DNA from 3 places in the Bacteroides sp. OM08-11 genome. Region 1 is predicted to be linked to each of the others. Evidence: riboswitches for the same ligand, from Rfam matches in the RefSeq annotation. Region 1 holds a riboswitch; each other region holds the start of a gene.
What was found. Region 1 has a riboswitch for cobalamin ahead of DXC10_RS14455 (TonB-dependent receptor domain-containing protein). Riboswitches for the same ligand answer to the same signal wherever they lie in the genome.
Positions count from the first base shown of each region.

Region 1 (6,127 bases):
TTTTGTAGTTGTTTCAGGTTCTCATTGTAAGCTATCTGTACTTTATGAACAAGATCCACAACTTCTTCGAGAAAGAAATGGTAAATCAAACCGGATTTTACGGCATGTTGTATACAACGGTTCAAGTTTATCGTCAACACACTTTTTGAACCGGTAGATACACCACCTGCCCCCAAAGTATAACTAAATCCATTATCTTGAATTTCGTTACGCAAACGGCAGCAGCTGCTCAGAGAATCGGCATTATCACTCATATAGGTAAAGAACGAATGTCCTTCAGCATACATTTCTGCCGTGAAATCACCATACTCCTTATCCAATACATCTCCATCTTTTGTTAGTAGCGCCATGGTTTCTACCGGGAAGGTAAGTACTGTTTTAGTACGTTCCTTATTGAACCATTTCATAAATCGTTTCTGCAACCAACTTAATGAGCTCCAGTCAGGTTTACTACCGTCTGGAAATACAAAATGTTCAAAAAGGCTATTGAAATAATATTTATCATAATAAGCTACGTTCCAGAATACAGCCTGAAAATTCCGGGCACCCGTGGGCTGATTAATGGAATAGACCACTTGTTCGAAACAATCCGTAATTACTTTGTCTATTGTTCGTTGCCTGGTAGAGAGATCTACAACTTTATCAGCATGTTTATAATAATCTTTACCGAATTCTTTACCAACAAAATAATTCATATACATCAGAAACTCCGGTGTGGCACAAGCTCCGCTTAACATGCTGGATACGATAAACACCATATTGATAAAACCTCCACAGAAAGATTTCAAATTTGTAGGTGCCGTTGAATTACCACCGATCGACATAGTGCCACTTATCAGCCATGGATACATGGTGATACTTGCACAATAATTCGCCAGACTGGTTTCATCATTTTTATATATAAAGTGGTTATTCAGTAATTCAATATAACGGTCAGAGATTTCTTTGCCATACATATCCTTCAGGCGATCAGTCAGCAGGCGACGATTTAAACGAATAAAATTAGCTTTAGGCAACTCACCGATTAAAGTAGCCACATTCTTATTCTCGACATTGGCGTTGGCATCATACTTACTTCCTGTGGCAGGATTGGAAGCATCGCAATAGTCCAACAAAAAACGAAGTTTATCACGTACTTCCCGATCTTCCAAATGTTTCTGGCGGTATAACATAAACGATTTGGCAACAGCATAATAATGTTCTGCCATCAATGCTACTTCTACTTGATTCTGAATTTCTTCTACACTGGCTCCGTCATTGATACTCACACGACTAAGTATATTGGTAATGACATCCTGTGTAGCAAAACTACCTACTGATAAAAATGCCTTACTGATGGCATTTTTGATTTTGTCGAGTGAGAATGCTTCTTTCTTTCCATCTCTCTTGACGATAAAAGTCTCTGAATTAATCATATCTATAATTTAAGATTTAAAAATTATTTACGATAAATTCAAACAACAATGCGCAGAATACAAGTAATAAAATGAATCTTCAGCGGACTCGTTCTATAGCTTTTCACCCGAAAGCATTGAATGAATGATCAGTAAAATATGGCAGGTCTTCTGACTGACTTCTGTTGCAACGCCTTCCCGGTTATTTTTATGACCAGTGGCTATAGATAGGTTACAACATTCCTCCACATAAGGGAGACAAAGCTTACAGCTACGGGGATAGTTCCTGACTTTCACAGGATTCCCTTTTAATTCCTCGTCATGCTAAGATGATTTGGAAACCATTTTCATAGGACAAAGATAACAAGAAAATTTGCAATGCAATGAAAAGAAGAAGAAAAAATATTAATACCTTTTTTCTGTAAGATAAAATATTTTAGAGAACTTATTTTTGCTCAGATATAGTTTTTTAATAACTTTGCAACACTTTTTGGTTTCGTTCCTTTCTGAATAACACGAAAAGAACGGTGAAAAGGGAATCAGGTGTAAGTCCTGAACAGACCCGCTGCTGTAAGTCCTTTTAATTCTTTGAATATACTTTGCCACTGTCTGCTAATCAAGATGGGAAGGCGTTTCAAAGATGGACAAGTCAGAAGACCTGCCAAAAATAACATAGTTTTAACGCTTTCGGGGAATAAAGCAGTAAAACAATGAGTCTGGTAATTCTTTATCATTCATAAAGAAATCATTTCTCTTTGTCTATACTCTTTTCTTTTCGGAAGCAAGTCAATGAATATTATGTATAAACTAACGACTTGAAATGAAATTCTTCACATACATTTTGTTTTGCATAACCTGCATGTGCCAAGTGGCAACAATGGCTCAAAATAAAGTAGTTTTATCAGGAACAGTTACCGACAGGCACGGCATTCCTCTTCCACAAGTAACAATTGCTGTTGAAAACACTACTATTGGAACATATACGGATGATAATGGCCGATATTCGCTACCCGTTACACCAGGCAAATATACTCTTGTTGTATCTTTTATCGGTTACCAGACATCGAAACGTACCCTCAATCTCCAACAAGATAAAAAAGTGAATTTTATATTAGAAGAGAATTCTGTTGTGCTCAACTCTGTTGAGGTATATGGAAAGAGCCGGACACAGAAAGTAAAAGAAGGAGCTTTTGCTGTCAATGCCCTCGATATAAAACCAATCATTAATTCTCTGAATAACCTTAATGATTTAGTGAACCGGACAACAGGTGTCAAGGTAAGAGAAGAAGGTGGAGTCGGTTCCGATTTCGACATGTCCATTAACGGGATGTCCGGTAATTCTGTACGTTATTTTTTGGATGGAATTCCACTTGATACGAAAGGAAGCGGTGTTTCATTGTCAAACCTGCCGGTAAATATTATAGACCGAATTGAAATATACAAAGGTGTAGTACCGGCTAACCTAGGTACAGATGCACTAGGAGGAGCTATCAATATCATCACCAAACAGGAAAAGAAAAACTATTTGGACTTATCCTATGGCATTGGTTCATTTCATACACATAAGGCAGACTTGAACGCACAATTTATAGAGTCCAAGACTGGGTTGATTATCAAACCGACCTTCGGAGTGAATTATTCCAAGAACGACTATACGATGAAAGATGTTGAAGTATGGGATGAAGACAGCCGTAAATATGTATTAGTGGATCGCAAACGCTTTCATGACGATTATTTCTCATTGTTGGGACAAATAGAAGTTGGCTTTACCAATAAATCATGGGCGGATGCTTTCTTCATATCCGGTTCATATTCCAAAGTTAATAAAGAATTACAAACGGGGTCTGTTCAGAGCAAAGTTTATGGTATGGCGGAACGGAATACGAATGCTTGGAATATGTCTGCACGTTATCGAAAAGATGATTTCATAATAAAAAACTTACAATTGAATGCACTTTTTTCACAGACTTGGGATCATTCGTTAACGGTAGATACCGCATATCGACAATATGACTGGAATGGTGATTATATTCAAAGTTCACGAAGTGAAATTATGGGACGGGGGCGACTGATGCGCCATTACAAACGTCCACTAACCATTGTACGTACCAATTTGGACTATCATTTAAATGACCATCACAGTCTTAATCTTAATTATTTGTTAAATCGTACGGGAAACAACAGATATGATGAAATTGATGCCGATTTCGAATCTACTAATGACGTATTATCCAAACATGTATTAGGCTTATCATACAGTCAATCTTTCTTTAATGAAAAAATGGAGAATATATTCTTCATAAAGGACTACGTCAATCACTTGAACATTAGACAAAATGATTTACCTAGCATCACAGGCTCTGATATTGTAAAAGGTTCACAAACCAAAAATTATTGGGGATATGGAATAGGTTCACGTTTTTCCATATTAGATCCTTTTTCTATTAAATTTTCTTATGAACATAGCGTCCGTTTACCTATTGCCCGTGAATTACTGGGTAATGGAACTACTATATATGCCAACGTAACCTTAAAACCCGAGAGTAGTGATAATATCAATTTAGGTATTTTTGGAACTTGGCATCCAGTCGATGGACATACCATTTATTATGAAGCCAATGGTTTTATTCGTTCCGTAGACGATTATATCCAAGCTGTCGTATCACCTAAGGAAGATGGAACCATGCAATATGATAATGTTCCGGCTGTACACATCAAAGGAATAGAAGGAGAAATACAGTATAACTGGCAGAATAGGTTACAACTTTCCGGAAACATCAGTTATCAGGATGCACGAGATCAGAAAAAATATAAAACAGATGGAAAACCCTCTGCTACTTATAATAACCGTATACCCAATCGCCCTTGGTTCTTTAGTAATACAGAAATAAATTATACTTTTCACAATCTGCTACTTCCCCAAAGTAAATTCCGTATGGGATGTAGTTATCAATGGGTACATTGGTTCTACCTTTCGTGGGAAACCTATGGTGCCATAGAAAGTAAAGCACGTATCCCGGCACAGCACATTTGTAATGCCGCTTTAACCTACTCATGGAAACAAGATAAATATAATATTTCTGTGGAATGTACTAACTTCCTAAACAAGACGCTATACGATAATTATAAATTGCAAAAGCCCGGTCGGACACTCTTTGCTAAATTCAGACTTTTTATTCATTAATTTATCACATAATAATAATTAAAAATGAAAGATTTGAGATTTTTAGTCGGCATGTTAGTCATGATGATGACCATTACATTCAGTGCTTGTTCGGATGATGAAAATCCGGCACCTATTCCTGATCCTGATCCGTCGGAAAACAGTTATCATTTTGATATTTGGATTGCCGTGGACAAACACGGCGGCATGGGACGTGATGTAAAGACTTTAGTCAGAAGTGTATCTTCTTTGGAAGCAGATCAACCAATCATAGACTTTGTGGGCGAAGGTACGGAAGTAAACTCCAAACTGACACTGGAAAACATAATTAAAGGTGCATATTATTATCAAGTGCCTGTAAGCGGTGACCGTTTCGGTAAATACACTTTATCAGATAATCAAATTAATATTATTCAAGAACAGAAATTCAAGAATAATGGTAACACATATTCTCCTCGTAAATACACCCACGCTTGGATGCCGGATAATAAATTGATCATTATGGCTGCCAATGGAGATGGTACAGAGATTATTTATACCCTGCTCGATGCTTCCAGCATGGAAATCCTTAAAGAAGGTACATTGGATATTCAAGTGCCAACAGGCTCAGCGTCGTTTACGACCAGCGGAATTTTGACCTATCGCGAGAAAGATAACAAGCTGATCTACTTCTATTACGGAAAAGCTAAAAAAGGCGCTTTAAACTCTACTGCATCAAAAGTGTTTACTGCTGTAATCAATGCTTCCACAATGGCTGTGGAAAGTAATATGCAAACTACCAAAATAGACGAAATGGTAGGTAGTGCTTATGGGGAATTGTTACAGAAATGTGTAGCTTTTGACGAAAGTGGCAACCTCTATCTCGCCAGTCTGTCAAATGATGCAGATAAAGTGGAAAGATCTCACCTGTTAAAAATAAAAGCTGGAGAGAAAGATTTTGATCCCGACTACGATGGTTTCAAGACTGATGGCAAATTGCTTTCCATTGAATATTTAGGTAATAATAAAGTACTTGCTTATGCCCGTGAAGATGAACTTGGTACCAGTATAGACAGCTATAGCCATTATTATGCAATCATAGACCTGACAAATAAATCATATACACGTCTCAGTTATAACGGAACTGATCTGCCATACAGTAGCGGACGTTTCTCCCAACGTACTGCCATAGCTGGTGGTAAAGCCTATATTGGTGTCAATCCGAAAGACAGTAATCCCTGTATTTATATCTACGATATTGCAACCGGTACTGTAACTAAAGGCAGGGAAATTGCAGAAGGTTACTATTTTGAACAGATCCGTGTCTTGGAAGATGAACAATAATTTCCTTTTGATGTTCTTACAACTTTCTCTTTTTACAGTTTGTATGGTGAAAGAGGAAGTTTTATAACAGCCGCCTTCTCGCTAGACTTCATATTGGCGAGAAGGCGGTTCTGCTATCGATACACTTCGATATTACTGTATATGGAGCATAATAGTAGAAATACTGTATCCATGACAGGGTTAGTATTAAGTATCCATTATCTGCGGAAGAAAAAACGTTATAAAGGAAAATAGCCGTTTCTCAAAC
Region 1 is NZ_QSTJ01000009.1:28,246-34,372, forward strand. It holds gene nrdD (anaerobic ribonucleoside-triphosphate reductase) at 1-1,415, opposite strand, end outside; cobalamin riboswitch at 1,538-1,755, opposite strand; cobalamin riboswitch at 1,869-2,075, shown strand; gene DXC10_RS14455 (TonB-dependent receptor domain-containing protein) at 2,215-4,578, shown strand; gene DXC10_RS14460 (hypothetical protein) at 4,603-5,880, shown strand.

Region 2 (6,127 bases), on a different contig from region 1:
GATTTCGGAGCTATTCAGTGTACGCCGCAATCTCCTAATTGTATGTTTTGTCCTTTGGCAGACAGTTGCTCGGCTCTGGCAAAAGGCCAGGTGATGAAATTACCTGTAAAACAACATAGAACGAAAACGAGCAATCGCTATTTTAATTATATATATGTACGCATGGGTGCGTGTACTTTTATACATAAACGAACGGAAAACGACATTTGGAAAAACCTGTTCGAACTGCCGTTGATAGAGACAGAGGCAGATTTATCGGAAGAAGACTTTGTGAAAAGTTCTCAGTTCCGTTCACTTTTTGCAGAAGGAGAGAAACCCGAAGTCCGTTCTATTCTCCGGAATGTGAAACATGTTTTGTCACACCGGGTGATTTATACGAACTTTTATGAAGTGGTTTTGCCTGAAACGTCACAATCTTTTTCGGGTTATCAATGTATCAGAACCGAAGATTTGGGACAATATCCGATATCACGTCTGGTACATGCATTCATTGAGAAATATGTATAAAAGTTGTCTGTATTCTTGCATGATGTTGTTATTCTCGTTAATTTTGGCAGCAAATTAAAATAACAAGCTTATGTCAGTAAATAAAGTGATATTGTTGGGAAATGTCGGTAGGGATCCAGAAGTGAGGTATCTTGATAGTGGTGTGGCTGTTGCAACTTTATCTTTGGCTACTACCGAAAGAGGGTATACTTTGCAGAATGGAACTCAGGTTCCGGATCGTACGGAATGGCATAATCTCGTTCTTTGGCGCGGACTGGCAGAAACAGCAGAAAAGTATGTGCATAAAGGGGACAAACTTTATGTAGAAGGTAAAATACGTACCCGTTCTTACGATGACCAGACAGGTGCTAAACGCTATGTCACAGAGATTTTCGTAGATGTAATGGAAATGTTGTCACCTAAAGGTGCCACAGTGCCGGGAACGGCTCCATATACCCCTCAGGCTGGTATGGGCGGACAATCTGCAACTCAGCAACCTATCCCGCAAAATGCTCCTGCGCAAGATAATTCAACGGACGATTTACCGTTCTAATTGTTTAACTAAAACCAAATTCTTTGGACCCAGACGCTTATTTATGCCAATTGGCAGATGTTTTTAACGGTATATCCGTACATGCTCCCTCTATTTCGGCTGTTATAGCTATTATTTTGGCGAGTTTGCTTTTACTTGTTTCCGGTTTTGCTTCGGCTTCCGAAATTGCTTTTTTCTCACTCTCTCCATCAGACTTGAGTACTATTGAAGAGGGAAAACACTCTTCAGATAAGAAAATCCGTAATTTGTTGGATGATACGGAACGGTTGTTGGCTACAATATTGATTACGAACAATTTTGTAAACGTAACCATTATCATGCTTTGTAACTTTTTCTTTATGAATGTAGTTCAATTTCATTCGGTGATTGCCGAGTTTATTGTGCTGACGGTTATTCTTACTTTCTTGTTACTGCTTTTCGGTGAAATTATGCCGAAGATCTATTCTGCGCAGAAAACGTTGGCTTTCTGTCGTTTTGCTGCTCCTGGTATTATGGTTTGCCGTTCCATATTCTATCCGCTATCTTCTTTGTTGGTACGTTCCACTTCTTTCCTGAATAAACACTTTGTACGCAAAAATCATAATATCTCGGTAGACGAATTGTCTCATGCATTGGAATTGACGGATAAAGCGGAACTTTCTGAAGAAAATAATATATTGGAAGGTATTATACGTTTTGGTGGTGAGACAGCTAAAGAAGTTATGACCTCTCGTCTGGATGTAGTCGATCTGGAAATACGTACCCCTTTTAAAGAAGTTTTGAAATGTATTGTAGAAAATGCTTATTCGCGTATTCCGATATATGCGGAAACACGTGATAATATTAAGGGAGTGTTGTATATCAAAGATTTGCTTCCTCATTTGAATAAAGGCGATAATTTCCGTTGGCAGTCATTGATACGTCCGGCCTATTTTGTTCCCGAGACTAAAATGATTGATGACTTGTTACGTGACTTTCAAGCGAATAAAATTCATATTGCTATTGTGGTGGATGAGTTTGGAGGTACATCGGGTATTGTCACGATGGAGGATATCATTGAAGAAATTGTCGGTGAGATACGTGATGAATATGATGATGAAGAACGTACGTATGCAATTCTTAACGACCATACCTGGGTGTTTGAAGCGAAAACGCAATTGACGGACTTCTATAAGATAACCAAAATAGATGAAGAAACCTTTGATGAGGTGGCTGGCGATGCCGATACTCTGGCAGGGCTGTTGCTTGAGTTGAAAGGAGAGTTTCCTGCACTTCACGAGAAAGTTACTTATGACCGTTATGAGTTTGAAGTTCTCGAAATGGATAACCGTCGTATCTTGAAAGTGAAATTCACAATCAATTCAACTCTTGACTGATAACGTGCCTCTTTTTTTTCAAAATACAGAATTTGCCTGCCGGTGGGGCATTTGGAAAATGGATGAAACACTGGAAGAATTGCTTGTTTGTCTTCCTCATCAGGAATATTACAGGCAAAGTATGCAACGGTTTGCTGCCGGTCATCGTCGTTTGGAATGGTTGGCAGTTCGTGTGTTACTGTATACTTTGTTGGGAGAAGAAAAAGAGATTGCTTATTATTCCAACGGTAAACCTTATTTGCCGGACAATTCTGCTTCTATCAGTATTTCGCATACCAAAGGATATGTTGCAGTACTGTTGGGACCACCGGGGAATGAGGTTGGAATCGATATTGAGCAATACGGTGAACGGGTGAGGCGTGTATCGCATAAATTCATGCGTGATGATGAAATTCCGGAAACATTTCAGGGAACTGATATTTGGTCTTTGCTGCTTTACTGGTCGGCAAAGGAAACGATGTTTAAATGTATGAATGCTTCCGAAGTCGATTTCCGGGAACATTTGCGTATTTTCCCATTTACGGTAGACCGACAAGGCATTTTCTCCGCTGAAGAATATCGTACAGCAGAGAAAATGCACTATTCAATTCATTATTATATATATCCGGATTTTGTACTGACTATGAGTCTGTAAAATCACTGTTTACAGTCTTTCTAACTGTATGGTGAAGTGGCGCATCAATGGAGCTTCCCATGCGATACGTATTCCATGCTTAATGCTTTCGCGTTTATCATATACGTTTTTCAGGGCGGCAGCCACCACATTCATGTGATTGTCGGTATATACCCGGCGAGGAATAGCCAAACGCAACAAATCCAAGCCGTCGAAGCGGTTTTCACGAGTAACGGGGTCACGGTCGGCAAGCAGATAACCGATTTCGCAACCACGGATACCAGCTTCCAGATACAGTTCAATGGTTAAGGTTTGTGCCGGAAATTCTTCTTTGGGAACATGAGTCAGAACTTTGGGGGCATCTACAAAGATGGCGTGACCTCCTGCCGGACGTTGGTAAGGTATCCCGTATTCATCCAACTTTTGAGCCAGATATTCCACTTGGCGTATACGGGTTTCGAGGTTATCGAATTCTGTGTTTTCATCCAGACCGATGGCAAGCGCATTCATGTCACGACCATTCATACCACCATAAGTGAGGTATCCTTCAAATTGTACACAAAAACTTTTAGCCCCTTCATACCAGTCTTTCCGGCGGGTAGCGATAAATCCACCCATGTTTACGATACCATCCTTTTTGGCACTCATGGTCATACCGTCAGCAAGGGTAAACATTTCACGAGTAATCTCTTTAATGCTTTTTTCGCTATAGCCGTCTTCTCTCATTTTTATAAAATAAGCATTTTCGGCAAAGCGTGCAGAGTCGAATAATACAGGTTTGCCATACTTATCTGCAACAGCACGAACTTCGCGTAGATTTTGCATGGAAACGGGTTGCCCGCCGGCCGTATTGTTGGTGATAGTAACAATGATAAACGGGATACGGTCATTGTGTTCCTGCAAAGCTTTTTCCAGTTTAACCGGATCTACATTGCCTTTGAATGGAATTTCCAGTTGTGTTTGTTTGGCTTCGTCAATGGTACAGTCCAATGCCGTTGCTTTACGTCCTTCTATATGTCCTTTGGTAGTATCGAAGTGAGAATTTCCGGGAACGATGTCTCCCTCGTGAACCAAATAGGAGAACAGTACATTTTCTGCAGCGCGTCCCTGATGGGTGGGGATGATATATTCAAAACCCGTCAGACGGGTGATGACTTCTTTTAGTTTGAAGAAGGAAGTGGCACCGGCATAACTTTCATCACCCAACATCATTCCTGCCCATTGACGGTCGCTCATGGCACCCGTACCGGAGTCGGTGATGAGGTCGATATAAACTTGTTCCGATTTGAGTTGAAAGACGTTATAGTGGGCTTCTTTCAACCATTGTTCACGTTCTTGGCGGGTACTTTTACAGATAGGCTCCACCATTTTGATTTTCCATGATTCGGCAAATGGGATTTCCATAATCTTTTCTTTTTAGTATTTGACAATAGGTCATTGAAAAGTAGGTTAATTACTTTTTGTGTGCCGAATATAATTATAAAATAGCTATAAAACAATATTTGATCTTACTTTTTGTAAAATAAATGTCCGGGCGAAATCACTTCGACCGGACACTATTCAAATAAACTTGGCAGAGTTTATTGTAATTTTACTTTCTCTGAATCAGGTTTGATGAATGAAATGATGTGGACGATTTGTCCGGCTTCATTAGACTCAACGCTTTTTCCTCGAAAGCAATGATAAATGGTTGCATGGCAGGTCTTCTGACTCGTTTCTGTTACAAACACCTTCCCGGAAGCATGCTTCCAGTGGTATAGAGAGTTGTTGTCTGTAACATTGCATGAAACTTACAGCAGCGGGACTGTTCAGGATTTGCACCTGATTCCCTTTTAATTGCCATCTTTGAAAGAAAAAATGGCAAACCAATGCGTTGCAAAGATAAGAAGAATTTGGGAGAAAACAAGTTTATGAATATATTAAATGTCAGTGGGATGATACCGTTGGAAAGATGGTACAAATCCGTTCATAAGATAGTTTTTGTACGCTAAAGGAGATATTAACCTCATAATTAAGCTTCGTCTCAACCGCCGGGATATATATCTTGGCGGCTAAGATGGCCATCTCGGCAGCTGAGATTTGCATCTCGGCTGCTAAGATATAGTTTATCTTTAGGATGGTGTGCTTTTCTCCTGATGAGAATATATATTTATCAGCAGATTGATATACGTTTTTCAATATAGTGGGGTATATTGCCTGATATGCATCAGTATTTCTCTTTAGCCAATGTGAACACGAACTCCAGTCCTCCGCCTTGGCTGTTCTTGGCGGATATTGTTCCTCCATGTATGATGACGGCGTTTTTTACGATAGCCAATCCTAGTCCGGTACCTCCAAGTTTGCGTGAACGTCCTTTGTCCACCCGGTAGAAACGTTCGAACAGGCGGTTCAAATGTTCTGGTGATACGCCTACTCCGGTATCGGCAAAACTGAAATAATAAAAGTTCTCATCTTCACGGAAACAGCTGATATGGATGTGGATATGCGTTCCCGCATATGCAATGGCGTTATCCGTCAGATTACGGAAAATGGAATAGAGAAGAGAATAATTGCCTCGCAGTTGTATGTTGGGTTTTAAGGAATTGACAACAGTTATTTGTTTTTCTTCCAACTCTAAAGATACTTCGTTGACGATGTTGGTCACCAGCATGCTGATGTCCACTTTCTCCATGTCGATCATATTGGCGGCTTCGTCCATGCGTGTCAATACCGAAATGTCCCGTAGCAGACGGCTCAGACGGTTACTTTGAGCATAGCATCGTTCCAAAAAAGTCTGCATTTTCTCTCGGGAGATGGTTTCATTGTTTACAATGGTTTCCAAATATCCCTGAATGCTGCTTACGGGCGTTTTCAATTCGTGGGCGATGTTCTGAGTCAGTTGCCGTTTCATCCGTATCTGTTCTTCTTCCAGAGTAATATCATTGATGGAAATCTCGAAACTTAAATCCTGAAAGATAATACACTCCACAATAAAGATGCGTCCGTTTTTATTGATATTGACGGACATGCGTTTCTCTTCCTTGCCGGACGGACGTTTTTGTGCCTTGTTGATGAAATCCGTAAGTTTCTGGAATTCACAGATAGCGAAGATTTCTTCCGTTGTTTGCAGGTTGGAGTCAG
Region 2 is NZ_QSTJ01000004.1:59,752-65,878, reverse strand. It holds gene mutY (A/G-specific adenine glycosylase) at 1-507, shown strand, start outside; gene DXC10_RS08770 (single-stranded DNA-binding protein) at 578-1,039, shown strand; gene DXC10_RS08765 (gliding motility-associated protein GldE) at 1,063-2,394, shown strand; gene DXC10_RS08760 (4'-phosphopantetheinyl transferase superfamily protein) at 2,399-3,028, shown strand; gene DXC10_RS08755 (tryptophanase) at 3,038-4,411, opposite strand; cobalamin riboswitch at 4,686-4,892, opposite strand; gene DXC10_RS08750 (ATP-binding protein) at 5,214-6,127, opposite strand, start outside.
Region 2: it holds a riboswitch for cobalamin, as region 1 does, so the genes downstream of both, DXC10_RS08755 (tryptophanase) here and DXC10_RS14455 (TonB-dependent receptor domain-containing protein) in region 1, are expected to answer to the same signal.

Region 3 (6,127 bases), on a different contig from region 1:
CCTCATCCAACAGGCCCAGTGAAGCACACAGCTGGATAGACGAGTGGCGGCGCATGTGGCGCACCGTATCGCAAAGTTGTTCAATTTGTTGGGATGAAGGTTTGCGTCCGCTGGTTACGAGGGAGAAACGGTTGACATCTTGTTGTTCATTGTATTGTGCCTGTTTCAGGCATTCTTCAGCGGGCAGCAGGTTGTAGATTTCGGCTTTCGTGTGGTAGTGGGCAGATTGTGCGCACCATTTACAATTTTCGGGGCATCGTCCTGATTTTGCATTGATGATGGAACACATGTCGAATTCGCGCGGCGCGCATGCGACGGTAATTTCGTGTGCGGCGGCGTACAGCGCTTCACGATCGGCCATATTGGCCAGCCAGACTGCTTGGTCGGGCGATATGTCTATGCCTGACAATATCTGGGCTTTTAATTCATTTGTAGTCATAATTTGGATATAATAGGGGAGAGTCTGAACCGAATTTTGCTTACGCAGCGAACTGTCTGCTACATTTTTCCGCAGGTAGCCAATCGTGACTTGGCGGCCTATGCTGGCAAATGCGGCATAAGTTTTCCGGCTCCAGCGGCGGAAGCGTATCGTCTTCTTATTGGCTTGTTTTTTATGCATGGTGTTCAGAATCCTTCGTTATAAATTCTTTTCGTGGCACAAATGTAGGAAAAATATTCTGATGGGATGCCGTCTATAGAAGTTAATTCAAAATTCACAAGAAAGACTTGCCGGGAAACTAAGCCGTTAAATTCCCGGATTGTAGTTGTAGTTCACGGTTTTGTTTGCTTTCAGTGACGCTTGTACGTCAATCAACCGTTGGTTACTGCTGCCACGGAAGTAAAGGCTCTCATCGCGTAGCTCTTTTCTGAATTTGCCGTCTACCAGCACATCGATATATTCCAGTAACTTTGCTTGCCGAGGGTTACGTAACAGATTTTCAAAGGTATATCCCGTATAACACCATATGTTTTTCCGGCTTTTGATTTTGATGGCCGATGCCAACTCTGTAAAACCTTCCGGCTGGAACATCGGATCACCGCCGCTGAAGGTCACATCCGCAAAATTGTCGGCAAGTACTTTTTTCAGGATCTCGTCCGTACTCATCCAGTATCCGCGATGGATGTCCCATGATTCGGGGTTGTGGCAGCCGGGACATCCGTTAGGACATCCGGCTGCATAAATAGCGGTACGGAAACCGGGACCGTCTACAGTAGTATCTTCTAATATGTCGAGAATAGAAATCATTTTTTCAACGATTAATGATGAGTGATACGGTCGTTTAACTCCGCAAGCTTGGCTTGGTTCCAACGATCGGTAGTACCTACCAGATAGCCAGTGATACGTTGTAACTTGTCGATATGTCTGCTTCCGCATTTCGGACATTCTTCCAGATTGGCAGTAGAATTTTCGTATCCGCAGTCCAGGCAACGGTTACGGTTGTGATTGACAGAGCCATAACCGATATTATAACGATCCATCATATCTACCACACGCATAATGACTTCCGGGTTGTGCGTGGCATCTCCATCCATCTCTACATAAAATATATGCCCGCCGCGCGTCAGTTCATGGTAGGGAGCTTCCACTTCAGCTTTATGACGGGCACTGCATTTGTAATATACAGGTACATGGTTGGAGTTGGTGTAATAATCACGGTCTGTGATACCCGGAAGGATACCGAACTTTTTACGGTCTATCCGGGTAAATTTGCCCGATAACCCTTCGGCCGGAGTGGCCAATATGCTATAATTATGCTGGTATTGGTCGGAGAACTGATTGCTGCGGTCGCGCATGTAGGTCACGATTTTGACTCCCAGCTCCTGAGCCTCTGTCGATTCGCCATGGTGTTTTCCAAGTAGTGCAACCAGACACTCGGCCAAACCGATAAAACCGATACCCAATGTACCTTGATTGATAACCGGGGCAATGCTATCGTTCGGTTTCAGCTTTTCGCTACCTATCCATAGGGCAGACATCAGCAAGGGGAACTGTTTGGCGAATGCAGTCTTCTGGAATTCCATACGTTCGTGCAACTGGCGTGCCGTAATCTCGAGCATGGAGTCCAACTTGGAGAAGAAGCGGGCGATGCGTTGTTCTTTATTCTCTATATCCATACATTCGATGGCAAGGCGGACGATATTAATTGTGGAGAATGAAATATTTCCACGTCCGATGGAGGTTTTCGGTCCGAAACGGTTTTCAAAAACACGTGTACGGCATCCCATTGTGGCTACTTCGTGTTCGTAGCGTTTGGGATCATCAGCTTTCCACTCCTCACTTTGGTTGAAAGTAGCATCAAGGTTCAGAAAGTTGGGGAAGAAACGGCGGGCGGTTACTTTGCAGGCAAGCTGATAGAGATCGTAATTACGGTCTTCGGGCAGATAACTTACTCCTCGTTTTTTCTTCCAGATTTGGATGGGGAAGATGGCTGTTTCTCCGTTTCCCACTCCTTGATAAGTACTTTTCAGCAATTCGCGGATGATACAGCGTCCTTCGGCAGAGGTGTCTGTACCATAGTTGATGGAGCTGAATACCACTTGGTTACCTCCACGGGAATGTATCGTGTTCATGTTATGGATAAATGCTTCCATAGACTGATGTACACGGGCTACAGTCTTGTTGACGGCATGTTGGACGATACGTTTCTCATCAGACAGTCCGTCCAAGGGTTGTGGCAGATAGTCCGTCAACTCCTTCTGATAAAGGTGGGAGTAATCCTTGCCATACAATTCCTCCAGGTTTTTGATTTCTTCAATATAACTTTTACGGACGTACGGAGCCAGATAGAAGTCAAAAGCGGGAATAGCCTGTCCGCCATGCATTTCGTTCTGAGCCGTTTCCAATGAGATGCAACCTAAGATACTGGCGGTTTCGATGCGTTTGGCAGGACGCGACTCTCCATGTCCGGCAGAGAAACCGTAGTTAAGGATACGATCTAACGGATGCTGTACACAGGTCAAGCTCTTCGTGGGATAATAATCTTTGTCGTGGATGTGCAGGTAGTTTTGGCTGACGGCATCCAGAACATCATCACTCAACAGGTAATCGTCTACAAACGGTTTGGTGGTTTCACTGGCAAATTTCATCATCATCCCCGCAGGAGTATCTGCGTTCATGTTGGCATTTTCACGAGTGATATCATTGGACTTGATATTGATGATTTCCAGAAAGATATCACGTGTCTTAGCCTTGCGGGCGATGCTGCGTTGATTGCGGTAAGCGATGTATTTCTGTGCGACATCCTTGCGGCTGCTTTTCATCAGTTCTACTTCTACCATATCCTGAATAGCTTCTACCGTCATCTGCGGCTCTCCTCTGAAAGAGATGTGATCGGTGATCTGATGAATTAACTGCAAATCTTCTCCTTTGTCCGTATGGAGCATGGCTTTACGAATGGCAGTCACTATTTTTTCTTCATTGAAACCGACAATACGTCCGTCACGCTTGATTACCGTTTGTATCATTACCGTTGCTTTTTTAGATTTTATTGTTTTACTTAATTGAGTGGACAAAGATATAATAGTTCTCTATATGATTTTCTTTTTGGAAAACTTTTGTGTGATTAAAAATGGTTAATATGTTGATAACCAAGTGTATTTGTTTGTTGAATGGAAAACTTTATTTTAAATGAGATGATTATAAGTAAACTTTAATGAAAATCGTATCATTCGATGATGTAAAATTGTTTTGAATTTATAAATGAAAAAAGAAAAGTCTACTTATGTGTTTTCAAATACTTTAGTTATATTTGTAGCGAATTGGTTTGCTTATGGCTTTCGCTATTTGCAATTAAAAGGGAAACGGGTGTAAGTCCCGTACAGTCCCGCTGCTGTAAGGTTTCATATTAAACATTTCAGTAATTACCTCCTGCCACTAATGGTTTTTCGATATTGGAGAATGATTGGGAAGGCTGCTCGAAATGGAAATCAAGTCAGAAGACCTGCCATTCTTTAGTGTTCTTTTGCTACTCGTGGGATAGAGCAGAAGGTGAATTTTTAATTTCAAAAAAGAACGATTATGGAAAAATTGTCTCCCCCGTTCAAAGTTGATATTGCAGGGACATTGTGGGCACCAGCTACATTGAAAGATGCATGGGCGCAGTATCAGAAAGGACAGATTAGTTTAAATACCTTGCAGGCCATCGAAAATGCTGAAATACGCAACCTTGTCGAACGTCTTAAATCCGAAGGAATGAAAGTCGTTACAGATGGAGGCTTTCGTAACCGTGATTTCCTTGAAGGCTGGGAAGGACTTGGCTATAAATCGCATACCGGTGATTTTGCATCCAAAGTTCTGGAATTGACCGGAAGGGTTAGCCTGTCGCATCATCCCATTCTTGATGATTATACTTTTCTGACAGGGATTGTTGTCGGGGATGTATTGGCGAAGCAGCATATACCATCTCCGGGAAAATTACTCACCAAAATTCTTCGTGAAATTGACGCTTTGCAGTTGGAACGGATTTATCCGGATATAAATGTATTGTCGGATGACTTGGCGGTAGCCTACAAGAATTTATTATCAGCACTCTATAATTTAGGATGTCGTTATGTGCAGTTTGATGGTGCGAAATCTCTTTTGATGGATGAGGCTGTCCGGCTGAATAACCGGGTGTTGCGTGAACGGCCGGACGGATTGTTTGTCGCTTTTCATGCAGCGACAGATATGCTGATACGGCTTCATGGAGCCGATGCATATTTTCTGAATTATGATTGCGGCATTTGCGACCGTAGCCGTCTGTTGTGGTTTGTCCGTGAAAAAGAAGCTGTATTTGGCTTTGTAATTTCCTATTATCCGGAAGAAGATGAGCTGGATGAGTTGCAGGCGAAAATAGAGGAAGTATTGAATTATATTCCATTGAAGCGCTTCACGCTTTGTCTGCCCGATGCGGATAGCCTTCTTCATCTTTCTGATACCGATGAAGAAAAACAGTGGCAGACGGTGAAACTGGGGATGGATATGGCAGAACGGATATTTTCTTTCTGAGATGCCACACCTTATGGAGGCAAATGCCACATCTTATGGGAGTAAATGGTGTATTTCATTGGAGCTAATCCTACATATATATACAAAAGCCTCGCATTAATTAATTTAATGCGAGGCTTTGATTATGTAGAGGGGCCGGCCTCTGTTTATCCGGCTTCCACTTATTTTATGACTTCCACTAATTTCTGTTGCAAACCGTCACCGTGCAAGCCGCGTGCAATGATTGTTCCGTCACCGTCAATCAATACGGTGTGGGGAATGCTGCTTACAGCATACAGTTTGGCACCTTCGCAATTCCAGTATTTCAAGTCAGACATTTGCGGCCATGTGATATTTAGCTTTTCGATAGCTTCTTTCCAAGAGTCGGCGCTTTGGTCTAAAGAAACACCTACAATCTCGAAATTCTTATTCTTGTATTGGGCGTATGCTTCTACCAGGTTAGGCATCTCGCGACGGCAAGGACCACACCAGCTCGCCCAGAAGTCAACGAGCACTACCTTACCTTTTCCAACGTAATCGGACAGTTTCACTGTCTTGCCTTCCGGTGTCTGCATTTCAAAATCTGTGAATTTCTGTCCTACAGCAGTAGCCTTCATCTTTTCAACGTTGTCTTTGATTTTGACGATGATTTCATCGTTTTCGTATGCGGCAGGAATTTGCGGCATCAACGGATCAAGATCGGCTACATCCATATAGTAGAAGTTCTGTTTCAGCAAATGTACACCTACCGGATTGGTGATGTTCTTCTGAATGCCTGCTTTGGTAACTTCCATCATCTTGTTTTCCAACGCCTCCATTTCTTTTCCTTTGGCTTCGCGTTGCTCGTCGGTCAAAGTTGTGTCGGACATCGAATTATAGATAGCCATCATCTGGCTGTTCAATCCATTGAGCTGGGTTCTGATTTCCTGATAGGCGTCATTGCTGGGAGTACCTGTTGCGGAATCTTCTTCTCCGGAAGTCAGTTTTACATTGATATTTCCGTTTTCGAGGAAGAAATCAATGGTCATCATACCGTCTTTGTCGGCAGCTTGGTAAGTGATGTAGCGGTTGACTGCGGTATCTTGAGCACCTTTGAAGGTAAAAGTTCCATTAGTGATGACGGCTGAATCCAATTTAACGGGTTGACGCCCTTGTATAGTT
Region 3 is NZ_QSTJ01000008.1:41,229-47,355, reverse strand. It holds gene bioA (adenosylmethionine--8-amino-7-oxononanoate transaminase) at 1-619, opposite strand, end outside; gene nrdG (anaerobic ribonucleoside-triphosphate reductase activating protein) at 746-1,246, opposite strand; gene DXC10_RS13715 (anaerobic ribonucleoside triphosphate reductase) at 1,258-3,465, opposite strand; cobalamin riboswitch at 3,744-3,964, shown strand; gene DXC10_RS13710 (cobalamin biosynthesis protein) at 4,019-4,987, shown strand; gene DXC10_RS13705 (TlpA disulfide reductase family protein) at 5,149-6,127, opposite strand, start outside.
Region 3: it holds a riboswitch for cobalamin, as region 1 does, so the genes downstream of both, DXC10_RS13710 (cobalamin biosynthesis protein) here and DXC10_RS14455 (TonB-dependent receptor domain-containing protein) in region 1, are expected to answer to the same signal.